One region of the Thioalkalivibrio sp. AKL9 genome, then DNA from elsewhere that is predicted to be linked to it. Evidence: predicted binding sites of a transcription regulator. Region 1 holds the regulator's gene; each other region holds the start of a gene.
What was found. The regulator sigma-54, encoded in region 1, starts transcription at its own class of promoters, with help from an activator protein. The targets are predictions, from matches to a motif close to TGGCANGNTNCNTGCTT.
Positions count from the first base shown of each region.

Region 2: fliL (flagellar basal body-associated protein FliL) is a predicted target of sigma-54. The motif match lies at 2,515-2,531, and genes of this name have one in related genera.
Region 3: D573_RS0107530 (DUF4168 domain-containing protein) is a predicted target of sigma-54. The motif match lies at 2,972-2,988, and genes of this name have one in related genera.

Region 1 covers NZ_KB905105.1:44,063-51,628, forward strand. Annotated here, with positions in the region: gene D573_RS0104115 (NAD-dependent epimerase/dehydratase family protein) at 1-58, shown strand, start outside; gene D573_RS0104120 (calcium/sodium antiporter) at 115-1,092, shown strand; gene D573_RS0104125 (KpsF/GutQ family sugar-phosphate isomerase) at 1,089-2,066, shown strand; gene D573_RS0104130 (HAD family hydrolase) at 2,066-2,605, shown strand; gene lptC (LPS export ABC transporter periplasmic protein LptC) at 2,602-3,183, shown strand; gene lptA (lipopolysaccharide transport periplasmic protein LptA) at 3,164-3,703, shown strand; gene lptB (LPS export ABC transporter ATP-binding protein) at 3,700-4,470, shown strand; gene D573_RS0104150 (RNA polymerase factor sigma-54) at 4,559-6,043, shown strand; gene hpf (ribosome hibernation-promoting factor, HPF/YfiA family) at 6,060-6,398, shown strand; gene D573_RS0104160 (PTS sugar transporter subunit IIA) at 6,402-6,869, shown strand; gene hprK (HPr(Ser) kinase/phosphatase) at 6,918-7,566, shown strand, end outside.
Region 2 covers NZ_KB905104.1:160,384-167,949, forward strand. Annotated here, with positions in the region: gene fliO (flagellar biosynthetic protein FliO) at 1-361, opposite strand, end outside; gene fliN (flagellar motor switch protein FliN) at 364-972, opposite strand; gene fliM (flagellar motor switch protein FliM) at 983-1,957, opposite strand; gene fliL (flagellar basal body-associated protein FliL) at 1,968-2,465, opposite strand; gene D573_RS0102940 (flagellar hook-length control protein FliK) at 2,776-3,861, opposite strand; gene D573_RS0102945 (flagellar export protein FliJ) at 3,915-4,361, opposite strand; gene D573_RS0102950 (FliI/YscN family ATPase) at 4,358-5,737, opposite strand; gene D573_RS0102955 (FliH/SctL family protein) at 5,734-6,456, opposite strand; gene fliG (flagellar motor switch protein FliG) at 6,453-7,463, opposite strand; gene fliF (flagellar basal-body MS-ring/collar protein FliF) at 7,453-7,566, opposite strand, start outside.
Region 3 covers NZ_KB905108.1:147,954-155,519, reverse strand. Annotated here, with positions in the region: gene D573_RS0107540 (ATP-binding protein) at 1-1,414, shown strand, start outside; gene D573_RS0107535 (sigma-54 dependent transcriptional regulator) at 1,411-2,838, shown strand; gene D573_RS0107530 (DUF4168 domain-containing protein) at 3,142-3,657, shown strand; gene rplM (50S ribosomal protein L13) at 3,897-4,325, shown strand; gene rpsI (30S ribosomal protein S9) at 4,357-4,749, shown strand; tRNA gene D573_RS0107515 (tRNA-Gln) at 4,790-4,863, shown strand; RNA gene D573_RS14190 (RtT sRNA) at 4,900-5,035, shown strand; gene D573_RS0107510 (MBL fold metallo-hydrolase) at 5,461-6,378, shown strand; gene D573_RS14185 (DUF3096 domain-containing protein) at 6,467-6,616, shown strand; gene D573_RS0107500 (DUF3683 domain-containing protein) at 6,798-7,566, shown strand, end outside.

The sequences.
Region 1 (7,566 bases):
GCTCGGCTGGACACCGCAGGTGACCACCGCCGGGTGCCTGGAACGCCTGCGCTGCTGAAACCACTACCCAATCGGCTACAATCCCGGGCCTGACCCTCCCGGACCCGACTGCCCATGGTGCTACCCGTTGTCGCCATCATCGGCGGCCTGATCCTGCTGACCTGGAGTGCCGACCGCTTCGTGTTCGGCGCCTCGGCCCTGGCCCGCGGCCTGGGTGTCAGCCCGCTGATCATCGGCCTGACCATCGTCGCCTTCGGGACCTCGGCACCGGAGATCGTGGTCTCGGTCCTCGCCAGCCTGCAGGGCAACCCGGGGCTGGCGGTGGGCAATGCCATCGGCTCGAACATCGCCAACATCGCGCTGGTGCTGGGGGCCGCGGCCGTCGTCGCGCCACTGGCGATCGGGCGCGGCATGGTTCGGCGCGAACTGCCGATCCTGCTGCTGGTCAGCTTCGGCGTCCTGCTCTTGCTGATAAATGGCGAACTGGGCCGACCAGAGGGCAGCGTCCTGCTCGGCGGCCTGGTGGCATTCACGGTCTGGCTGGCCTTGACCGCCCGCCGTGCGCAGCAGGCCCCGAGTGAGGACACTCCCACGGTCGTACGCGGCATGGTCGAAACGATCCCGGAGGGCGACCGACTGAGGCCCGCGATCGCCTGGCTCGTGTTCGGGCTGCTGCTCCTGCTGGCGAGCAGCCAGGCCCTGGTCTGGGGGGCCGTCGAGATCGCCGAACAACTGGGGGTCAGCGACCTGGTCATCGGGCTGACCATTGTCGCGGTGGGCACCAGCCTGCCGGAGCTGGCGACCTCGGTGGTCGCCGCCTTCCGCCGCGAGGCCGGGCTGGCGATCGGGAATGTGGTCGGTTCCAATCTGTTCAACCTGCTCGCGGTACTGGCCGTTCCGGCCCTGATCGCGCCGCTGGCAATCGACGCCGATGTGCTGACGCGCGACTATCCGGTGATGCTGGCATTGACCGTGGCGCTGTTCCTGATCGCGCTGGGCCGCCGCGGACAGATCCGGCGCTGGCAGGGCGCCCTTCTCCTCATCGCCTTCGCAAGCTACCTTGTCTATTTGGGAATCACGGCAACCGCATGAACTTCAACCCCGAAACGACCCGCAACCTCGCCCTGGCCGTCCTCAATGACGAGGCCGAGGCCGTACGCAACCTCGCCCAGCGCATCGACGACCGCTTCCTCGAAGCCTGCCGCTGCATCCTCGCGTGCAAGGGCCGCGTGATCGTCACCGGCATGGGCAAGTCCGGGCACATCGGCAGCAAGCTGGCCGCGACGCTGGCCTCCACCGGCACGCCGGCCTTCTTCGTGCATCCGGGCGAGGCCAGTCACGGCGATCTCGGCATGATTACCCGCGAGGACGTGGTCATCGCGCTGTCGAACTCCGGCGAGACCGACGAGATCATCACCATCCTGCCGCTGATCCGGCGCCTGGGCGTACCGCTGATCGCGATGACCGGCAACCCCGGATCGCGCCTCGGCGCGGATGCCACCGTACACCTGGATGTCAGCGTCGAACGCGAGGCTTGCCCGCTGGGCCTGGCCCCCACCTCCAGCACCACCGCGGCGTTGGCGATGGGCGATGCCCTGGCCGTCGCGGTGCTGGACGCACGCGGCTTTACCGCCAACGACTTTGCCCGCTCGCACCCCGGCGGTCGCCTTGGCCGGCGCCTGCTGGTGCATGTCGCCGACATCATGCATACCGGAGGCGCGATCCCGCGCATCACCCCGGACGCCCCACTCAAGGACGCCCTGTTCGAGATCACCCGCAAGGGCCTGGGGCTGGTGATCGTGGCCGGCGCCGACGACGAGATCCAGGGCGTGTTCACCGATGGCGACCTGCGGCGCACCCTGGATGCCGGGCACAGCCTGGACGGCCTGACCATCGGCGAGGCCATGACCACCGGCGGCCACACCGCGCAGCCCGACTGGCTGGCGGTGGAGGCCCTGGAGGCCATGGAGAGCCGGCGCATCAACGCCCTGCCCGTCACCGACGCCGAAAACCGCCTGGTCGGCGTGATCAACATGCACGACCTGCTGCGCGCCGGGGTGGCGTGATGAACCTGGATGCCACCACTCTGCGCACCCACCAGCAGGCCATTCGCCTGCTGATCCTGGACGTGGACGGCGTGCTGACCGACGGCAGCCTGTTCCTCGGCGACGGCGGCGAGCAGTACAAGGCCTTCAACAGCCGCGACGGCCACGGTATCCGTCTGGCCCTGGACGGCGGCATCGAGATCGCCATCCTGACCGGGCGCACCTCCGGGGTCGTCGAGCACCGCATGCGCGACCTGGGCGTGGAGCATCTGATCCAGGGCCGCCGCGACAAGGGCGAGGCCCTGCACGAACTGCTGCAGCGCACCGGCCACGACCCCGCCGAAGCGGCCTTCATGGGCGACGACATCGTGGATCTTCCAGCGATGCAGCGGGTCGGGCTCGGGATCGCGGTCGGCGACGCCCACGCGCTGGTGCGCCAGCATGCCCAGTGGGTGACCGAGACCCATGGTGGGCGCGGGGCCGTGCGCGAGGCCTGCGAGGGCCTGCTGGCCGCGCAGGGCCGGCTCGACGCGCTGTTCGAGACCTACCTGAACGGATGAGCCAAAGGACTCGCCGCCAAGTCGGATGGGCCCTGGCCGTGCTCGCATTCGCGTCCGCGCCCCTGGCGCAGGCCGAGGTAAGCCCGCCCGAGGGCGAGGTCACGCTGCAGATTGACGGCTTCACCCTGCATGCCACCGGCGACGACGGCGAACTGAGCCATCGTCTGCGCGGCACCCGCCTGCGCGAGTTCGGCCGTGACGGCCCCCAGTGGGTGGACGACCCGGACCTCGACCTGTTCGCCGAGGGCGGTATCGAATGGCGCTGGACCGCCCCGGCCGCCCTGCATCAACCAGCCGCCGCGACCCTGGACCTGGTGGGCCCCACCCACGGCGTACAGCCGCCCCGCGGCGAACGCGTGGAGACCCTCATCGATTCGCGGGATGTTCGCGTCGCCACCGACACCATGGTCGCCACTTCGGATGCCCTTTCTACCCTGAACCAGCCGGGCCTGTTCCAGCGCGGCACCGGTCTGCGCGTGGACTCGCGAGGGGATACCATAGAGTTGTTCCATGACGTGTACTCGCTCTACAGCGAGACGAGCGAGGAGGATCCCGCGCATGACCCCGAATCCCCATAGCCTTCGCCACCGTCCGGGCCAACCGGGTGCCCGCGTGGCGGCGCTCCTGCTGCTCGTGCTGCTGGCCACGCCCGCGTTCGCCCAGCAGGGCTCGGGCCCGGCGCTGCCGGTGGAGATCACTGCCGACCGCGCGGAGATGGACGAACGCCAGGGGCTGGGGACCTACACCGGCGACGTGATCGTGATCCGCGGCGACATGACCCTGGAGGCCGACAAGGTCTACGTGCGCACCCGCGATCGCCGCCCCTACGAAATGGAGGCCCACGGCGAGCCGGCACGCCTGGAATCACCCGATCCGGAAACCGGAGAGATGCGCATTGCCACCGCCCTGCGCATCGACTACCTGCTGAACGAAGACCGCATGATCCTCACCGACCAGGCCCATGTGATCACCACCAGCGAGGAGGCGCGCGGCAAGCGCATCACCTACGACCTGACGACCGACGTGATCGAGGCCGAACGCGGCGAAGGCGACAGCGAGCGCGTGCGCATCACCATCCAGCCGCGCGACGACGAATGAACGCCACCGCCCCCAGCCCATCCGCCACACCGGCACAAACCAACGACCGCCTGATCGGACGCGAGCTGACCAAGCGCTACGGCCAGCGCACTGTGCTGGACCAGGTGGACGTCGACCTCGCGCCCGGCGAGGTGGTCGGCCTGCTGGGCCCGAACGGGGCCGGCAAGACCACCTGCTTCTACAGCCTGGTCGGGCTGATCCGCCCCAATACCGGACGCATCACCCTGGGCGAACGCGATATCACCCGCGCCCCCATCCATGTGCGCGCGCGCGCCGGCCTCGGCTACCTGCCGCAGGAGGCCTCGATCTTTCGCCGCCTGAGCGTGTGGGACAACCTCCAGGCCGTGCTCGAGCTGCGCCCCGGACTCGATCGCCACGAGCGCCGGCGCATTGGCGATGCGCTGATCGAGGAGTTCCAGCTCGAGACCGTGCGCCACAGCCCGGGCATCGCGCTGTCCGGTGGGGAACGGCGCCGGGCCGAGATCGCCCGCGCCCTCGCCGGGGATCCGCGCTTCATCTGTCTGGACGAGCCCTTCGCCGGGGTGGACCCGATCTCGGTGGGCGACATCCAGGACGTGATTCGGCATCTCGCCCAGCGCGGCATCGGCGTACTGATCTCCGATCACAACGTGCGCGAGACCCTCGGCATCTGCCACAGGGCCTATATTCTGAGCGAGGGACGCCTGCTCGCCGCCGGTACACCGGACGAGCTGCTGGCCGATCCCCAGGTGCGCCGGGTCTATCTCGGCGAGAACTTCCGCCTGTGAAAGCGCCCCATATGCGGCCCGGTCGGTGCACAAACCACAAGGCAGGCTTTAAGATTCCATCAATGCCCACCCTCGCCCCGCATACCCGATGCTGAAACCCGGCCTGAATCTGCAGCTGGGTCAGACGCTGACCATGACCCCGCAACTGCAGCAGGCGATCCGCCTGTTGCAGCTGTCCACGCTCGAGCTCCAGGTGGAGATCCAGCAGGCGCTGGAGAGCAACCCCATGCTCGAACAGGTCGAGGACGAAGATGCCGAGGCCGACACCGAGCGCCTGAACCAGGACGGCGAGCTGGTGGAAGGCGATCGCATGGAGGCCACCACTACCAGCGACGACGTGATCCCCGAGGAACTGACGACCGACAGCCGCTGGGACGACATCTACGAGCCGGCCCCGACGCCCAACAAGGGCGTGGATGACCGCGACCCGCTGGAAAACACCAGCGACGACGACGGTGAGGGCCTGCAGGATCACCTGCTGTGGCAGCTGCACCTGAGCCATCTGACACCCCGCGACCAGCGCATCGGGGCGGCCCTGATCGACGCCATCAGCCCCGACGGCTATCTCGAGGGTGACCTGGAAACCCTGGCCGAGACCATCAGCCGAGGCGAGGATGAAACCGTCGGCGTCGACGAGGTCGAGGCAGTGCTCCACTGGATTCAGCAGTGCGACCCGCTGGGGGTCGGCGCGCGGAACCTGCGGGAGTGCCTGGAGATCCAGCTACGCGAACTGGCCCCGGACGCCCCGGCCCGCGAGGCCGCACGGGCGATCCTGGAACACGGCATGGACAGCCTGGGCAAGCGCGACTACAAGGCCCTGCAGCGCCAGTCCGGCGTACGCGACCCGGACGAACTGGCCCGCGCACTGGATCTGATCCGCACCCTGAACCCGCGCCCCGGCGCACAGATCAGCTCCGCCACCTCGGAATACGTGGTCCCGGATGTCTACGTGCGCCATAGCGCCGAGGGCTGGCGCGTGGAGCTGAATCCGGAGATCGCACCGCGCATCCGCATCAACGACCTCTACGCCGGCATGGTGCGCCAGGTCTCGGATGCCCGCGACAGCGCCTTTATGCGCGATCAGCTGCAGGAGGCACGCTGGTTCCTGAAGAGCCTGCACAGCCGCAACGACACCCTGCTGCGGGTCGCCGAGGCGATCGTCCACCGCCAGCAGGGCTTTCTCGAGCATGGCGACGTCGCGATGCAGCCATTGATCCTGCGCGACATTGCCGAGACCCTGGAGATGCACGAATCGACCATCTCGCGGGTTACCACGCAGAAATACATGCACACCCCGCGCGGGGTCTTCGAGTTCAAGTATTTCTTCTCCAGCCATGTCGGCACGAACGATGGCGGCGAGTGTTCCGCCACCGCCATCCGTGCCATGATTCGCGAATTGATTGGCGACGAACCCCCGAACAAGCCGCTCAGCGATGCCCGGCTCGCCCAGGTCCTGTCGGACCGGGGCATCAACGTAGCGCGCCGCACCGTGGCCAAGTACCGCGAGGCGATGCACATCCCTTCATCCAGCGAACGCCGGCAGATGGCCTCGATGCCCACCGGCAGCAAGTAACCAAGGAGTCCTGACCATGCAGATCAACCTGACCGGCCACCACGTGGACATCACCGACGCCCTGCGCGACTACGTCAACGAGAAGTTCGCGAAGCTGGAGCGCCACTTCGACAAGGTCATCGACGTCCACGTCGTGCTGACCCACGAGAAGACCCGGAATCAGCACAACCAGGCCGAAGCGAATCTCCAGGTCAGCGGCAATCACATCCACGCCGAGGCCTCTCACGAGGACATGTATGCCGCGATCGACGCGCTGATCGACAAAGTCGACCGTCAGCTGATCAAGCACAAGGAAAAGGTCAAGGACCACCACCGCGCCGAAGGTGCCCAGCGCAACCGCGAGCAGGCCTCCTGATCCATGACGATTGCCGAGTTGATCACCCCCGAGCGCATTGGCCTGCAACCCGAGTGCTCCAGCCAGAAACGGGCCCTGGAGGCCCTGGCGGACCTCCTCGCCGGCGGAGGTGACGGCACGGGACCGGGGAGCAACGCGATCTTCGAGGCCCTGTCCGCACGCGAAAAACTCGGATCCACCGGTCTCGGCCATGGGGTTGCGATTCCCCATGGCCGCCTGGCCGATCTCGAGGCGCCGCGCGTGGCCGTGCTGCGCCTGGAAAAGGGCGTCGACTTCGACGCCATGGATCACGAGCCGGTCGATATCCTGATCGCACTGCTGGTCCCGGAGGCCGCCACCGGCGACCACCTCGACCTGCTGGCCCAGCTCGCCCGCGGCCTGTCGCAGCCAGACACCATCGGAGCGCTGCGCCGGGCCGGGGACGCGGCGGCCCTGGAACAGGAACTCGTGCGCCGCTTCAGCGAGGACTAAGCCCGTGGAACCCGCCTCCAGCCGCGATTCCGGCGCGCAGCGTCTGCCATGAACGAGGCGCTGGGAGAAGGCGGGATCGCCCGCGACATCAACGTGGAGAGCCTGATCCAGGCCATGGGAAACCGCCTGGATCTTCGCTTCGTGCACGGCGAACATGCAGCACCCGACCGCAAGCTGGTCGGCGACGACGGGGACGACCTGCCACTGGCCGGCCATCTCAACCTGATCCGGCCCAACCGCATCCAGATCATCGGCGACTTCGAGGCCCGCTACATCTCCAGCCTCAGCGCCACCCAGTGCAACGACCTGATCCTGGAGATGGCCCGCACCGGGACCACCGCGGTGATCTTCGCCGAGGACACCTGTCCGTTCTCGGAGATGCCCGACGCCCCGCAGGAGGCGCTGCCGCTGATCCTGTGCTCCAGCACCAGCAGTCACGAGATCATCTCGCTGCTGCGCTATTTCCTGCAGCAGCGCCTGGCCCATTTCGAGGTGCGCCACGGCGTGTTCATGGAGATCCTCGGGATCGGGGTGCTGATCAGCGGCGCCTCCAGCGTCGGCAAGAGCGAGGTCGCACTGGAACTGATCTCGCGCGGGCATCGCCTGATCGCCGACGATGCCCCCGAATTCGCGCGCATTGCGCCCGACATCGTGCGCGGCCACTGCCCGGCCCTGCTCCAGGACCTGCTCGAGGTGC
Region 2 (7,566 bases), on a different contig from region 1:
CGGCCGGCGCCACCACCGGCTCGCGCATCGTGTGCAGGGTGCGCATGCCGGAGGGCGCCACGCCCACCAGCACCTGTTCATCGCCCACCTGAACCAGCACCAGACGCTCGCGCGTGCCCACCGAACGTGCCGCGACGATCTCGATCACCTGCGAGCCGCGGTTCAGTCCGCCCTGGGTCCGGCGCAGGATCCAGCCCAGCACCACAATGGCACCGATCACCAGTACCAGACCGCCGATTAGCTGGGTCAGATAGGCCGCGGCCCCGCCACTGCCACCCTCCGCAAGGGCAGTCAATGGCCAGAGGGTCCCCGTGACGGCCGCCAGGACGAGGGCCGAACTGCGCGTATTACGTGGATTCATGGCTATTTGAGCTTGCGGATGCGCTCACTGGGGCTGATCACATCGGTCAGCCGGATCCCGAACTTCTCGTTGACCACCACGACCTCGCCATGCGCGATCAGCGTGCCATTCACCAGCACGTCCAGCGGCTCCCCGGCCAGACGGTCCAGTTCCACCACCGAGCCCTGGTTCAGCTGCAGCAGGTTGCGGATCGGGATCCGCGTGCGGCCGATCTCCATGGCGATCGTCACTGGAACGTCCAGCACCATCTCCAGATTCATCTCCTCGCCGTCGCCCTGCACCACCCCCGAGAGTTGTTCGGGCTGCAGGGCCTCCGCGGACGAATCGGGCTGGTGCTTGCGCTCCTTTTTCTCGGACTTCGGCGTCTGCTTCGCTGCGGTCGCGTCATCACCTCCCCCCGCAGCAGCCCCGCCTTGCGCGGCGTTCAGCAACTCATCGGGATCAGCCGCGTCTTCGCCGTCGTCATCCTTCTGCTCGGCCAGGGCCGCCGCCCACTCATCCGCCAGCGCCTGGTCATCGCTGCCGCCTTCGGTGTCGGCCATGGTTTCAGCGCCCGCGGTATCTTCATCCACGGCCGGGGTGTCCTGTTTGGGATCGTCGGTGTCAGCCATGCTGCGCCCTCTATCGTTTGATAATGCGTTCCGAAACCTGGATCGCATTCATGCCATTGGATACGCCGAACTTCCCGCGGAACATCGGGATGTCTTCGACCTGCAAGGTGATCTTCTCGGGGAGGTCCACCGGGATGATGTCGCCCGGCTGGATATCCAGCAGCTCGCGCACGGTGACCTCGGTCTCCGCCAGCATGGAGCTGATCTCGACCTCGGCGGTCTGGATCTCCTCCTGCAGCGCGTGCATCCAGCGCTGGTCCACATCGGAGCGATCCGACTGGATCCCGGTATCCAGCTGTTCGCGGATCGGCTCGATCATCGAGTACGGCAGGGTCACGTGCAGATTGCCGCCGCCCCCGTCGAGCTCGATGTGGAACTCGCTGATAACCACGATTTCGGTCGGCGAGACGATGTTCGCGAACTGTGGGTTGACCTCGGAGTTCAGGAACTCGAACTTGAGCTCCATCACCGGCTGCCAGGCCTTCTGCATATCCTCGAAGGCCCCCTCCAGCACGCCGTGGACGACCTTCATCTCCATCGGGGTGAAGTCTCGTCCCTCGATGCGGGTGTAGTAGCGTCCGTCGCCACCGAAAAAGTTGTCGACCAGGATGAACACCAGCTTGGGATCGAACACGAACAAGCCGGTGCCATGCAGCGGATGCGCCCGCACCAGATTCAGGCTGGTGGGGACAAACAGCGAGTGCATGTACTCGGAGAACTTGGTGATACGGGTGCCGACCACCGAGATCTCGGCCGAGCGGCGCAGTACATTGAACAGACGGACCCGGAGCTGACGCGCAAAGCGCTCGTTGATCATCTCCAGCGTGGGCATGCGCCCACGGACGATGCGATCCTGCGTGGCAAAGTTGAATTCCCGCGCCTCACCGTCACTCGGATACGGGTCTTCGGTCTCGACGTCGCCCTCGTCCACACCATGCAGGAGGGCATCGATCTCGTCCTGGCTGAGGATATCCGTCTGCGCCATAACGGGGCTCCTACTGCATCACCAGTTCGTTGAACAACACGGCCTCGACCGCGTCTGGCGCATCCCGCGAGCGCAGAATCTCGCGGATTGCTTCCTTCAGCTCCTCCGCCAGCGATTCCTTGCCATCACGCGTATTCAGATCCTCGTAACGCTGTTCCGCCAGGATGCCCAGGATGTCGTTGCGGATCGCCGGCATATGCCGCTCGAACGCCTCGATCACCGGCGCCTCGTGGGTCACCAGGCTCACCTCGGCACGCAGATACCGGATGCGGCCCGGCGCTTCGATGTTGACAGTCATCGGCTCCAGGCTGGTGTAGAAGCGCTCGGGCGGGCCTTCCTCGACCTGTTCGGCGTCATCGTCGCCCGCAACCAGGAAGAACCAGGCCGCAGCGGCACCACCACCCACCAGCAGGATCACGATCAGCAACAGCAGAATCAGCTTGCCCATGCCGCCCTTCTTGGGGGCGCCGCCTTCGTCGTCGTCCAGATTGACTTCTTTATCCGCCATGTCGCACTCGCTGTCCGGTAAACCGAGGATTTGCTCTCGGCAAAGACCTTAGCAAGGCAGATGCCAGCATTGGCTTTCTATCGCATTATCCGATAGTTAGAAGCGAATACTGGAGGGGGCGGAAGGACACTTCGGGGAAAGGCACGGCCGATAACGTCAAGAATCGGCCGCCCTCCGCGCAGGAAAGACGGATTCTTGGCGGCACTCATGGAAGATCGCTACGACAGAGAAAGGGGCCCGATGGGGCAGGTCACGGATACCGCCGGCCGCCCATCGGATAGCGCAAGACCAAGCCCGCGCCGGGCTCGACTCAGGCAAACAGATCCAGGCGCCGGTTCAGCATCGAGAGCGTGCTGCCCCCATTCTCGTGGTCTTCGGTCTCGTCCAGCTCCGAAGCAGTCCCGGCGGCGGCCTGGCGCTCATCCTGCTCGGCCTGCTCCTCGGCCGCCTGGTCGGAGACGGTCGCGTCCTCGAGCATCAGCCCGCTCTCGGCGAGGCTGTCGCGCAAGCGCGGCATGGCCGCCTCCAGCACCTCGCGGGTCACCGGATTGGCGCTGATGAACTGGATGCTTGTGCGGTCACCCTCGACCAGCACCCGAATATCCAGACTGCCCAGCTGCGGGGGATGCAGCTTGAGCTCGGTTCGCCCACCCTGTGCCTGGGCGAGCATGCGCACCTGATCGGCCAGCTCGCGGGCCCCATTGGGCTGCTGCAGGAGCCGGGTCAGGTCCAGTCGCGGCAACGCGCGTGCAGCGTCCGCCCCCTCGGCCTGGCCACCGGCGACAGCCGGCAGGACGCCCCCCAGGGGATCGGTACGCCCCCGACGCGACTCGTCCCCGCCCTGGGTCATCCACTGCGCGAGGACATCAAGCACGCCATCCCGCGACAGCCCGCCCTGCGCGCCCAGCAGTTCGGGCTTCAATGCGGCCAGGCCATCGCGCCCGCCCGCCGCCTGGCTGGCCTCGACAAACAGGCGCATGACAGCTGCAGGCAGGGGCTTGACCGGCAACGCCTGGCCCTCGGCACCCCCGCGGCCAGAGACGCCCGCCTCCCCACGGGCGGCGTCCATGCGCCCCGGTTCGTGCACTCCCGCCATCAGGCTGGCGACCGGCAAGCCCTTGCCACCCGCCTCGTCGCCCGCGGCGAAACCCTGCCCGTCGAGTAGATCCTGCAACCGCGCCAGCATGGCTTCCAGATCGAGCCCTTCCAGCTCGTCCCCGGGCACGCCCAGGTTCGCCAGCAAGGCCTCCATCTGCGGCTCCAGAACCGCGAGGAACCCCTCGCCGTCCTTCCCTTTCAGCCCCTTCAGGCCGTCCAAGTCCTGCAGCGATGCCTCGCCGCCCAGCAATTGCAGCAGCGGCAGCATGCCCTGACCGGTGTTCTGTGTCGCGATCATCTCCGAATCCTCGAATCCCCGGGCCCTTGCCCTAATCGATAGTCACGGTCCATTCAAGAACCTTGCCAACGCGACGCTTCCTCGCGCGCATGAGCCTGCCGCGTGGCCCACAAATCCTGTTCGGTCTGCTGGCGCCGGGCGCCGTGTTGCGCCGTCTCGGCCTTCCGGCGTTGCAGCAGCTTTTCCAGCGACAGGCTGTTGCGGTGGCGCTCCAGCCACTCCTGGCGCGCGGTCTCCACCTGCGACTCCGCCGCCTGAATGCGCAGGTCCTGTTGCTCCAGCGCCGAGCGCAACTGGTCGCGCATGCCCGCCAACCACTTGAGGGCGTTGGCGTCATCCGGAAGGGTCGCCTGCAGATACTCGCGCTGATAGGTTTCCAGGCGATCGCGCTGACCGGCAATGCCATCCAGTTGCTGCAGACGTTCACCCAACTGGCGGGTGGCCTCGCTCTCCTCGATCCGGCGCAGGCGCAACAGTCGTTCCAGGCGCTTCGGGTTCATACCGCCCCGCCCACCAGCGCCAGCAGGTCATCCCGCGCCCGGTCAAAGCCGACGGCCTCTTCGCGACCCTGCGCCAGATACGCCTCGAGGCGCTCGTGCATCGCCACTGCCTCGTCCAGATGCGGGTCGGCCCCCTTGCGATAGGCCCCGACCGCGATCAGATCGCGGTTCTGCATATAGGTGGCGGAGAGGCCGCGGAAGCGTCGCGCCGCCCGCTCGTGTTCCGGCGAGATCAGCGAAGACATCACGCGCGAGACCGATGCACCGACATCGATCGCCGGGTAGCGCCCGGTCTCTGCCACCTCGCGCGACAGCACGACATGGCCGTCCAGGATCGCGCGCGCGGCGTCCACGATCGGATCGTTCTGATCATCGCCCTCGGCGAGCACGGTATAGAAGGCGGTAATCGAGCCGCCCCCTACGTCGCCGTTGCCAGCGCGCTCCACCAGTTGCGGCAGGCGCGCAAATACCGATGCCGCATACCCCTTGGAGGCCGGCGGCTCGCCGATCGCCATCGCGATCTCGCGGGCGCCCTGGGCAAAGCGGGTCAGGGAGTCCATCAGCAACAGCACGTGCAGGCCCTGGTCGCGGAAATGCTCCGCCACCGCAGTGGCCACCCAGGCCCCGTGCTGGCGCAGCAGCGGCGACTGGTCGGCCGGCACCGCGACCACCACCGTGCGCGTGCGCGATTCCTCGTCGAGAATCTCGTGGATGAACTCGTTCACTTCCCGACCGCGCTCGCCGATCAGTCCGACCACGATCACGTCCGCCGTCGTGTTGCGCGTCATCATCCCCAGCAGCACACTCTTGCCGACCCCGGATCCGGCGAACAGACCGAGGCGCTGACCACGACCCACCGACAGCAGACCATTGATTGCCCGGATCCCCACATCCAGCGGCTCACGGACCGGTGCGCGTTGCAGGGGGTTGATCGGCCGCCCGGCCAACAGCCCAAAATCATGGGTACGGATCGGGCCTTTTCCGTCCAGCGGCTGCCCGTTGGCATCGATCACGCGGCCCAGCAACCCCTCCCCGACCGGAATCTGACGCTGGTTGTCCAGCGGTTCGATGCGCGCGCCGGGGGTCAGGCCCGCCGCGATCTCCTCGGGCATCAGGAACGTGCGTTCATTCTGGAAACCGACGACCTCGGCCGGCACCGTGTCTCCGTTCTCGCCGTGGATCAGCGCGCGCCCTCCAATGGGCAAGCGCAGGCCTTCCGCCTCCAGCGTCAGGCCGGTCAGGCGCGACAGGTGACCCTCCGACTGCGGTGGGTTGACCCGCTCGACCCGCCCGCGTGACTGCTGCAGACGATCCAGCAAGCCGCTATTCAGCCGCTCCCGGCCCTTCCGGCGCACCTCGTCGATCGGGGTACTCATGAATCCTCCGGGGCCGCGCTGTCCATGGAAGTGGCGGACTGGTGATGTTCCTCGTCGGGTGCGCTGTCCATCTCCGGATACTCGCCATCCCAGAGGGCTTCCACCGCGTGCTGCAAACGCCGCTCGAGACTTGCGTCGACGCTCGCCGCGCCCGATTCGAGGCGACAACCGCCGCGCGCCAGGCCCGCGTCCGGGACCCAGGTGATGCGCGCATCCGCCCGCTCACCATAGGCCTCCACCAGCGCCTGGTCCTCCGGGTTCAAGTGCACCCGAACCTCCTGGTTGCGCCCGGGAAGCTGGGCCAATGCCCCCTCCAGGACCGTCCGGATCTGCTCCGGTCGCGTCTCCAACTCGCTCTGGACGACCTTGCGTGCAAGCGCCGTCACCAGCGCCAACAACTCCGGCTCCAGGGCATCCGCGGCATCCGCCAGGGGATCAGCAAGGCCGCCGGCCACGGATTCCAGCATGGCGACCGTCTCGCGCAGTTTCTTGTCCTCGCGCGCCCGGGTGGCCTTCTCGGCCTCTTTCTTGCCAAGCTCATGCCCCTCGGCATAACCGCCCTCGAACCCGTTCTTGCGGGCTTCGTCCTCGATCTCCTCGATCTCGGCGGCCGTCGGCAGGCGACGCGGGGGATGGACCCCATTGTCACCAATCTCCGGCGGCTCCCAAAGCGATGCCGCCGCGTCGGTGTAAAGCCTGGCCGCCGGGCCATCGGTCACAACATCGCCTCGCTACCACCGCCACCCAGCACGATATCGCCGTTCTCCGCAAGCCGGCGGGCCACGGACAGGATCTCCTTCTGCGCGCCCTCGACCTCGCTGACCCGGACCGGGCCCTTGGCCTCGAGGTCCTCGCGCAGCATCTCGGCCGCGCGCTTGGACATGTTGCGGAAGATCTTGTCCTTCATGTCGTCGTCGGCACCCTTCATGGCAAGCACCAGCGATTCCGTCTGGATCTCGCGCATCAGCGTCTGGATACCGCGGTCGTCGATCTCCACCAGGTTCTCGAACACGAACATCTCTTCCTCGATCCGCGAACCCAGATCGGAATCGGACTCCTTGATCGTATCCATGATCTCCGCCTCCCGTGAGCCCTCCATCAAGTTCATGATGTTGGCCGCCGAACGCACGCCACCCAGCATCGACGTCTTGCTCGCGGCATTGCCGGAAAGCTGACGGTCGAGGATCTCGTCCAGCTCCTGCAGGGCCTGGGGCTGGACGCCATCCATGGTCGCAATGCGCATCACGATGTCGGACTGCACCCGCGCGGGCAGGTACTGCAGGGTGTCCGAGGCCTGGTCGGAGTCGAGGTGGGAAAGCACAATCGCCACGATCTGCGGGTGCTCGTTGCGCAGCATGTCCGCGATCGCCCGCGGGTCCAGCCACTTGAGTGCCTCGATCCCCTTGGAATTGCGTCCCAGCAGGATGCGGTCGATCAGGCCCGAGGCCTTGTCACCCAGCGCGCTCTCCATGACGCTGCGCACGTACTCGTCGGCACCCACCCCCAGCGCCGTCTGTTCCTGCACGTGAGTGGAGAACTCGTGCAGCGCCGCGTTCACGTCACTGCGCGAAATGCGGTCCATGGAGGCCATCGCGGTGCCAATCTTCTGCACCTCCTTGGGCCCCATGTGGCGCATGACCTCGGCGGCGGCGTCCTCGCCGAGGCTCATCATGAACACGGCGGCGCGCTCGGCACCTTCCTGTTTGGCGTTCTTGTCAGCGGCCATCGTCACCCAACCACGTCTTCATCACCTGTGCCACGCGCTTGGGGTCCTCGCGGACCATCTCGCGCACCGCCTCCAGATCCATCTCCTGCTGGTCCGGCCCCTT
Region 3 (7,566 bases), on a different contig from region 1:
GCTGTTGATGGCCGCGGTGGTGGCGCTGGGCCTGCACGAATTTCAGACCCAGATGGAAAACCGGATGCAGGAGGATATCGAGCTGGTGGCGCGCTCGATCCGTCTGCCCGTGGCCGGTGCGATGCTGCAGGACGACGCGGCCGGCGTGCAGCAGTCACTGGACTCCCTGTTCCAGATCGAGGAGGTGTTCGGGGTCTATGTCTACGATGCCGACGGCCGGATGGTGGCGGCCAGTGGCCCGCCCAGCCCGACCCTGCAGCGCCGTGGCGAGGCGCAGGTCATCAGCGAAACCGGGAGTCTCGGGGCTTTCGGCGAACATCAGGGGCGCGAGACCTTTTCGTTCTTTCTTCCGTTGTCCGATCCGGCCGGTCGCATCGTGGGGCTGTTGCAGGTGACGCGCGACGTCACACCGTTCCGGGCCTTCGTCGCGCAGCTCCAGTGGCAGGGTGGGTTGCTGATGCTGGGGATTAGCGGGCTGTTTCTGCTGGTGGTGCTGTTCGGGTACCACCGGGCGGTGGGGCGGCATGTGTCTCGGTTGATGGCCGCGATGCGCGCGATTGGCGAAGGTCAGCGTGGAATGCGGGCGCCGGAACAGGGGCCGGCGGAGCTGCGCGGCCTGGCAGTCTCGATGAACCGCATGATGGAGCGTCGCGAGGCCTCCGAGGCCGAACTGGAGGCGCAACGCCTTGAGCAGGGACGGCTGGAGGAGAAGCTGCGGCACTCGGAGAAGCTGGCGGCGATCGGGCAGCTGGCGGCCGGCGTGGCACACGAACTGGGGACGCCGCTCGGGATTATCGCCGGTCGCGTGCAGCGCGCCATCCGGCACCTGCCGGAGGCGGATCCGGCGCGCACCGAGATGGAGGCGCTGAAGGCCGAGCTGGAGCGGGTGGAGACCATCGTGCGCCAGCTGCTGGACTTTGCCCGGCGCAATCCGTTGCAGGAACGCTCGCTGGATCTCGCGCAGCTGGTTGGAGATCTGGTCGAGCGTGTGCGCGAGCGGCATGCCTCCGGCGGGGTGGCATTCCGGCTCGAAGGCCCCGGGTTGACCATCGCCGCGGACCGCCTGCGCTTGGGACAGGCCCTGGAGAATCTGCTGGAGAATGCCGCGCAGGTCGCCGCCCGCGAGGTCCGGGTCCGCTGGCACGCCCAGTCCGACCGGGTCGAACTGGTGGTGGCGGACGACGGCCCCACGGCCGGGCGAGGGATAGACGATGAGCAAGCCGAACGCCTGTTCGAGCCCTTCTTTACCACCAAGCCCACCGGCGAGGGGACCGGGCTCGGGCTGGCGGTGGCGCAGGTGGCGCTGGAGGACCACGGGGGTACGGTGATGCTGGATCGCAGTGTCGCGGGGGAGACCCGTTTTGTCGTGCATCTGCCGGTGGCCGCTGGCGCCCAGGAGGATTCGCTTCGATGAGCAGCAAGGCACAAGTCCCCGCAACGCCCCCGGAGTCGGTCCTGGTCGTGGAGGACGATCGCGGGCATCGCGAGCTGCTGACCGAGGAGCTGACCGAGGCCGGCTACGCGGTTACGGCGGTTGCCAGTGCCGAGGATGCCGCGCGGGTGCTTGCGCAGCAGGCCTTCAGTCTGGTGGTGAGCGACCTGCGCCTGCCCGGCGCGGATGGCTTCCAGGTGCTCCAGGAGGCCCGCGCCCGGGTGCCGGCACCCGGGTTCATCATGCTCACGGGCTTCGGGACCATCGACCAGGCAGTGGCCGCGCTGAAGGCGGGGGCGGATGACTTCCTGACCAAGCCGGTGGATCTGGATCACCTGCGCCTGGCCGCCGACCGGGTGACCGAGGCGCGGCGTTTGAAGGACGAGGTGCGTCGCTATCGTGAGGTCCTTGCGCAGGCCGATGGCTTTCACGGCATGCAGGGCCGCAGTCCGGCCATGCTGCAGTTGTTCGACCTGATTCGGCGGATCGCGGCCGCCGACGGCAGTGTCCTGATCACCGGCGAGTCCGGGACCGGCAAGGAACTGGTGGCGCGCGCGCTCCATGCGGAAAGCGAGCGGGCCGGTGGTCCGTTCGTGGCGATTAACTGCGCGGGCATCCCCGAGGCCCTGCTGGAGTCGGAGTTGCTGGGGCACGTGGCCGGTGCGTTCAGCGGGGCCAAGGGGGCTCGGCGCGGCCTGTTTACCGAGGCCGACGGCGGCACCCTGTTCCTGGACGAGATTGCCGAGATGCCGGTGGCCATGCAGAGCAAGCTGTTGCGTCTTCTGCAGGATGGTCGCGTGCGTCCGGTGGGCGCCAACGAGGAGATCGCGACCGATGTGCGTATCGTGGCGGCCACGCATCAGGATCTGCAGGCACATATTGCCGACGGTCGTTTCCGTGAGGATCTCTACTATCGCCTGGAGACCTTTCGTATCGAGATCCCGCCGCTGCGCGAGCGTGGCGATGACATCGAACGCCTGGCCCTGCAGTTCCTGCGTCAGCAGGCCCTGGCCCGCGACCTGCCCGAGCGTCGCCTGAGCCCGGAGGCCCTGCGCGCGCTGGTGCGGTATCCGTTCCCGGGGAACGTCCGCGAACTCGCGAGTCTGATGGAGCGTGCCGCCACCCTGGCGGACGGCGAGGTCATCGAGACCCGTGATCTGCCGGAGCGCGTATTCGAGGCGCCCGCCGAGGATCCCGGCGGAACGACGGGCGACCGGGCGGAGGGGGCGACGCCGGTACCGGGGATGGGCGACGACGGCCAGTGGCCGACCCTGGAGGAGCGCGAGCGCGACTACATTCGTCGGGTGCTGGAGCATGTGGACGGCAACAAGCAACGCGCTGCGCGGATCCTCGGCATCGGCCGCAAGACGCTGTACCGCAAACTCGGGGAATCCGACCCATCGTGACATCCTGACCCGGGTCGACCTGACCCATGTGTCATTCTGACCCGGTTTACCGTTGGGGCGTTCCCCGGCCCTTTCGGGATGATGAGAGCATAAGTCGCTGTTTCAAAGTGTTTTGTTTGTCTTTTTCCAATCTTGGCACGATGCCTGCTCCTCCTGGGACAGCAATCGAGGAATCGGAACCGCAGTGATGGACCATTCCTCCTCACACGGTTGCAACGAAATCGGGCGGGCGGACGATCGACCTTGAGTCGTCGCCGGCTTCGCCCCGAGATCCGAACGATCCAAAGGAAAAGGAGCAACATGATGAATATGCGCAAGACGATGCTCGCGATGGCCCTGACCTCCCTGTTTGCCGTGGGTGGAGCCGCCTCTGCCCAGTACGGCGGTGCCGAAGGTGGTGCCGGTGGGGGCGACATGGGCGGTGCCCAGGGCGGCCAGCCGCCGGCCCAGGAAGGCGGTGCCGGTGGCGGTGCTCAGGGCGGCCAGCCGCCTCAGGGTGGTGCCCAGGGTGGCGCGGCCCAGGGCGGTGCCCCGATGCAGGAAGCCCCCGAGGTGGATCTGAGCGAAGAAGACATCGACACTTTCGTAACCGCCTTCGTTGCGGTGCAGGAAGTGCGCGAAGACTTCGCCGACCGCCTGCAGAGTGCCGAGGACGAAACCGAGGCCCAGTCCATGCAGCAGGAAGCACAGGACGAAATGGTCAACGCGGTTGAAGACTCGGGCATGAGCGTCGAGGAATACAACGAAGTGGCCATGGCCCTGCAGAACGACCCCGAGTTGATGCAGGAAGTCCAGGAGCGCGCTGAAGCCCAGCTGTAACGGGCAGCGCAAAACCGCCCCGGGCATTGCGCCCGGGGGGTTGCAGGGGCCGGCCTTCGGGTCGGCCCCTTGTTTGTGTCCGGGGCATGCACGCGAATGTTCTGCACATTGATCCGTGATTCCCCCGAGGGCGGACGCCTTCGCGTCTCGGGAATTGTCCCTGTAGCTTGAATTGGGCAGAGGGAAGCGTTATTCTTGCGCGCTTTCTGAATCGCCCCGACCTCGGAGCATCGAACATCATGAGTACCATTAGCGCCAAGCCGGCCGAAGTCGAACGCGACTGGTTTCTCGTCGACGCCGACGGCAAGACCCTCGGTCGACTCGCCACGGAAATCGCACATCGCCTGCGCGGGAAGCACAAGCCCGTGTACACGCCGCATGTCGATACCGGCGACTACATCGTCGTGATCAACGCGGAGAAGATCCGCGTCTCCGGCAACAAGGCCATGGACAAGAAGTACTTCCACCATTCCGGTTACCCGGGTGGCATCAAGGAAGCCAACTTCACCCAGATGATCGAGCGTCATCCGGAGAAGGTGCTGGAGCTTGCCGTCAAAGGCATGCTGCCGCGCAACCCGCTTGGCCGGGCCATGTTCAAGAAGCTCAAGGTCTACGCCGGTACCGAACACCGGCACACGGCCCAGCAGCCGCAGCCGCTCGAAGTCTGAGCCGCCAGAATCAGCAAGGGAATCGATCCGAATGGCTATCAATCAGTATTACGGCACCGGCCGCCGCAAGACCGCCTCGGCGCGCGTCTTCCTGCGTCCCGGCACGGGCAACATCACGGTTAACGAGAAGCCGCTGGACGACTTCTTCGGCCGCAAGACCTCGCGCATGGTGGTACGCCAGCCGCTGGAGGCGACCGAGTCGACCGGCAACTTCGACGTGATCGCGACCGTTGAAGGCGGTGGCGGCAACGGCCAGGCCGGCGCGATCCGTCTGGGCATTGCCCGCGCCCTGGTGCAGTACAACGAAGACATGCGCCCGTCGCTGCGTCGTGGTGGTCACCTGACCCGCGATGCCCGCGAGGTGGAGCGCAAGAAGATCGGCCTGCGCAAGGCCCGTCGTGCAACCCAGTACTCGAAGCGCTAAAATTCGCGTCGAGTTTCGGGCTGCACCCGACCCGGTTTACTGGGGGATCGTCTAGCGGTAGGACTGCGGACTCTGACTCCGCCAACCCAGGTTCGAATCCTGGTCCCCCAGCCATTCATGGAAGAAGGCCCCCTTGTGGGGCCTTTTTTCATGAATGGCTGGAAGATTTCAGGATGAGAACCTGCAAGGTTCGACGGTGAGGCGTAGCCGAGCCGAACAGCGCCGTATGCGGCGCTGGCCCGAAGGGCGAGGCGCATAGCGCCGAGTAATCCTGGTCCCCCAGCCAAACATAGAGAAGGGCCCCCTCGTGGGGCCCTTCTCTATGTTTGTTTGAGCGTGTCCAGGGTTCGAACCTGGAAGGTTCGGCGAAGCGCGGCGAACCACTGCGCGCGCGCAGCGTGTGCAGCCCCGAAGGGGTGAGGCGGCGCAGCCGCCGAATCATCCTGGTCCTCCAGCCATGGCAACGATTCGGGCCAGAACGTTTCGGCACCGCCCCGCTGATTTGTGGACGCCGACCTTGGCGACCGGTCCCCGGTAGCCACAAACGCCCGGACCCCGGCATCCCGTCAACCCCGCTCCCGACTCCGCTACAATCCCTCGACAGTGATCGGGAAATGCAGGGAATTCTCCCGCCCTTTTTCCGTCCAATTCCGCAGAACCCGGCCGCACTGGGTCGGATCGATCAAAATGCCAGAGAAGAGAGGATTGACCATGTCGGTACCCGAGAATCCCTACGAGCCGGTCAGCGTGGATGTGACAGCCCACGAGGTCGAAGGTCTGGACACCTGGTACATGATCGGGATCTCCGGTATTCCGGATCCCGACAACGAGGGGCATACCTCGAATGCGGGGTTCGTCGTGACCGACGAGGGCGTGGTGGTATATGACGCCCTGGGGACGCCGCCACTTGGCTTCGAGATGATTCGCCGGATCCGCGAGGTGACCGACCAGCCGATCAAGTACGTGATTGCCGGTCATTATCACGCGGATCACATCTATGGCCTGCAGGCGTTCGCGGACCACACCGATGCCAAGATCATCGGGCAGGCGCGCGCGCGAGACTATCTGGGAGGCGCCGGTGCGGTGGCGCGGCTCGAGCAGCGCCGGGGCGTGCTGGCCCCGTGGGTGGACGAGGACACCCAGATCATCCCGCCGGATGAATTCTTCGAGGACGAGTACACCATCCGTCTCGGCGGGAAGACCTTCCGGTGCGTGCACGCGGGGCCCGCACACTCGCCGGACGACATCATCATGGTGGTGGAGGAGACCGGCGTGGTGTTCGCCGGCGACATCGTGTTCGATGGCCGGATTCCGTTTCTGGGCGACGATGCGCTGGATTCGGAGAACTGGGTCAAGCGCCTGGAAGAGCTGATGGAGATGGACCTGAAGTTCCTGATTCCGGGGCATGGCGAGGCGACCGATCAGGCGGCCCGGGCGGTCAGGTTCACCCGCGACTACCTGGTGAAGTTGCGCGAGCACATGGCCGTGGCGGTCGAGAACATGGATTCCTTCGACGAGGCCTACTCCGCGATGGACTGGAGTGACTACGAAGACCTGCCGGCCTTCGAACAGACCAACCGCAGCAACGCCAACGCGGTCTATCTGGAGATGGAAGAGAAGCTCTTTTGAGCTCGGCCCCAGGGGAAGCCCGGTCGGTGCGTCCGTTGCGGATCCTTGATGTATCCCTGAATCCCACAAGCGAAAGGAATGATCGCCAATGACGCTGAATATTGAACCGGGCCTGCTCATGGCCATCCTGTCCCTGGTCGCGGGCATCCTGATCCTGATCCGGCCCCGCCTGCTGAACTACATCGTCGCGATCTATCTGATTGTTATCGGGGTGCTGGGTCTGCTGGCGTATTTCTAGGGAGATGCTCATGGGGCGCCAGCGCGAATGCGTGAATCGATCAGCGCCGCCCTGGCGACGTAAAGGTCCCCGTCACCGATAGTTTGGTGCCCAAAAGCATGGACCAACAGTGCGACTTCGTGCGCAGGGCGTGCGGACCCGTTACTCTTTGGCCACATTCTGATCGGGGGGCTACGCCTCAATGACCGCCGAACGCGTCCGAGAAATACCCTATAACTACACCTCATTCTCCGACCGCGAAATCGTTATCCGTTTCCTGGGTTCCGATACCTGGGACCTCCTCAACGAGTTGCGTGGGGAGCGTCGGACGGGTGTGTCTGCGCGCATGCTGTTCGAGGTCCTGGGCGACATGTGGGTGGTCACCCGAAACCCGTACATCCAGGATGATCTGCTGGAGGACAAGAAGCGCCGCAAGGCGCTGATTGATGCCATGCAGCATCGTCTGGGCCAGATCACGGCCCGGGCCGACGGCAACGAGAAGGCGCTCAAGCTGGGCCAGCGCGCGCAGGCGGCAGTGTCTGCCTTTGCGCAGGAGTTCACCGATACCGCCGCGCTGCGCGATCAGGTGCGCAAGCGCATGAAGGCCCTGACGCACAAGGACAACATCCAGTTCGGCGGCCTGGCGCGGGTCTCCCACGTGACCGATGCGACCGACTGGCGTGTGGAGCTCCCGTTCGTGGTGCTCACCCCGGATTCCGAGGAAGAGATGGGCCCGCTGGTCGCGGCCTGCATCGAGCTCGGCCTGACGGTGATCCCGCGTGGCGGTGGCACCGGCTACACCGGTAGTGCCGTCCCGCTGTCCAAGCGCTCGGCGGTCATCAACACCGAGAAGCTGGAAGGTCTGGGCGAGGTCGAGCGCCGACCCCTGCCGGGCGTGGAGCGTGACGTCCCGGTGGTGCGCGTGGAGGCCGGTGTGGTCACCAAGCGCGTCTCCGAGCTGGCCGATCGCA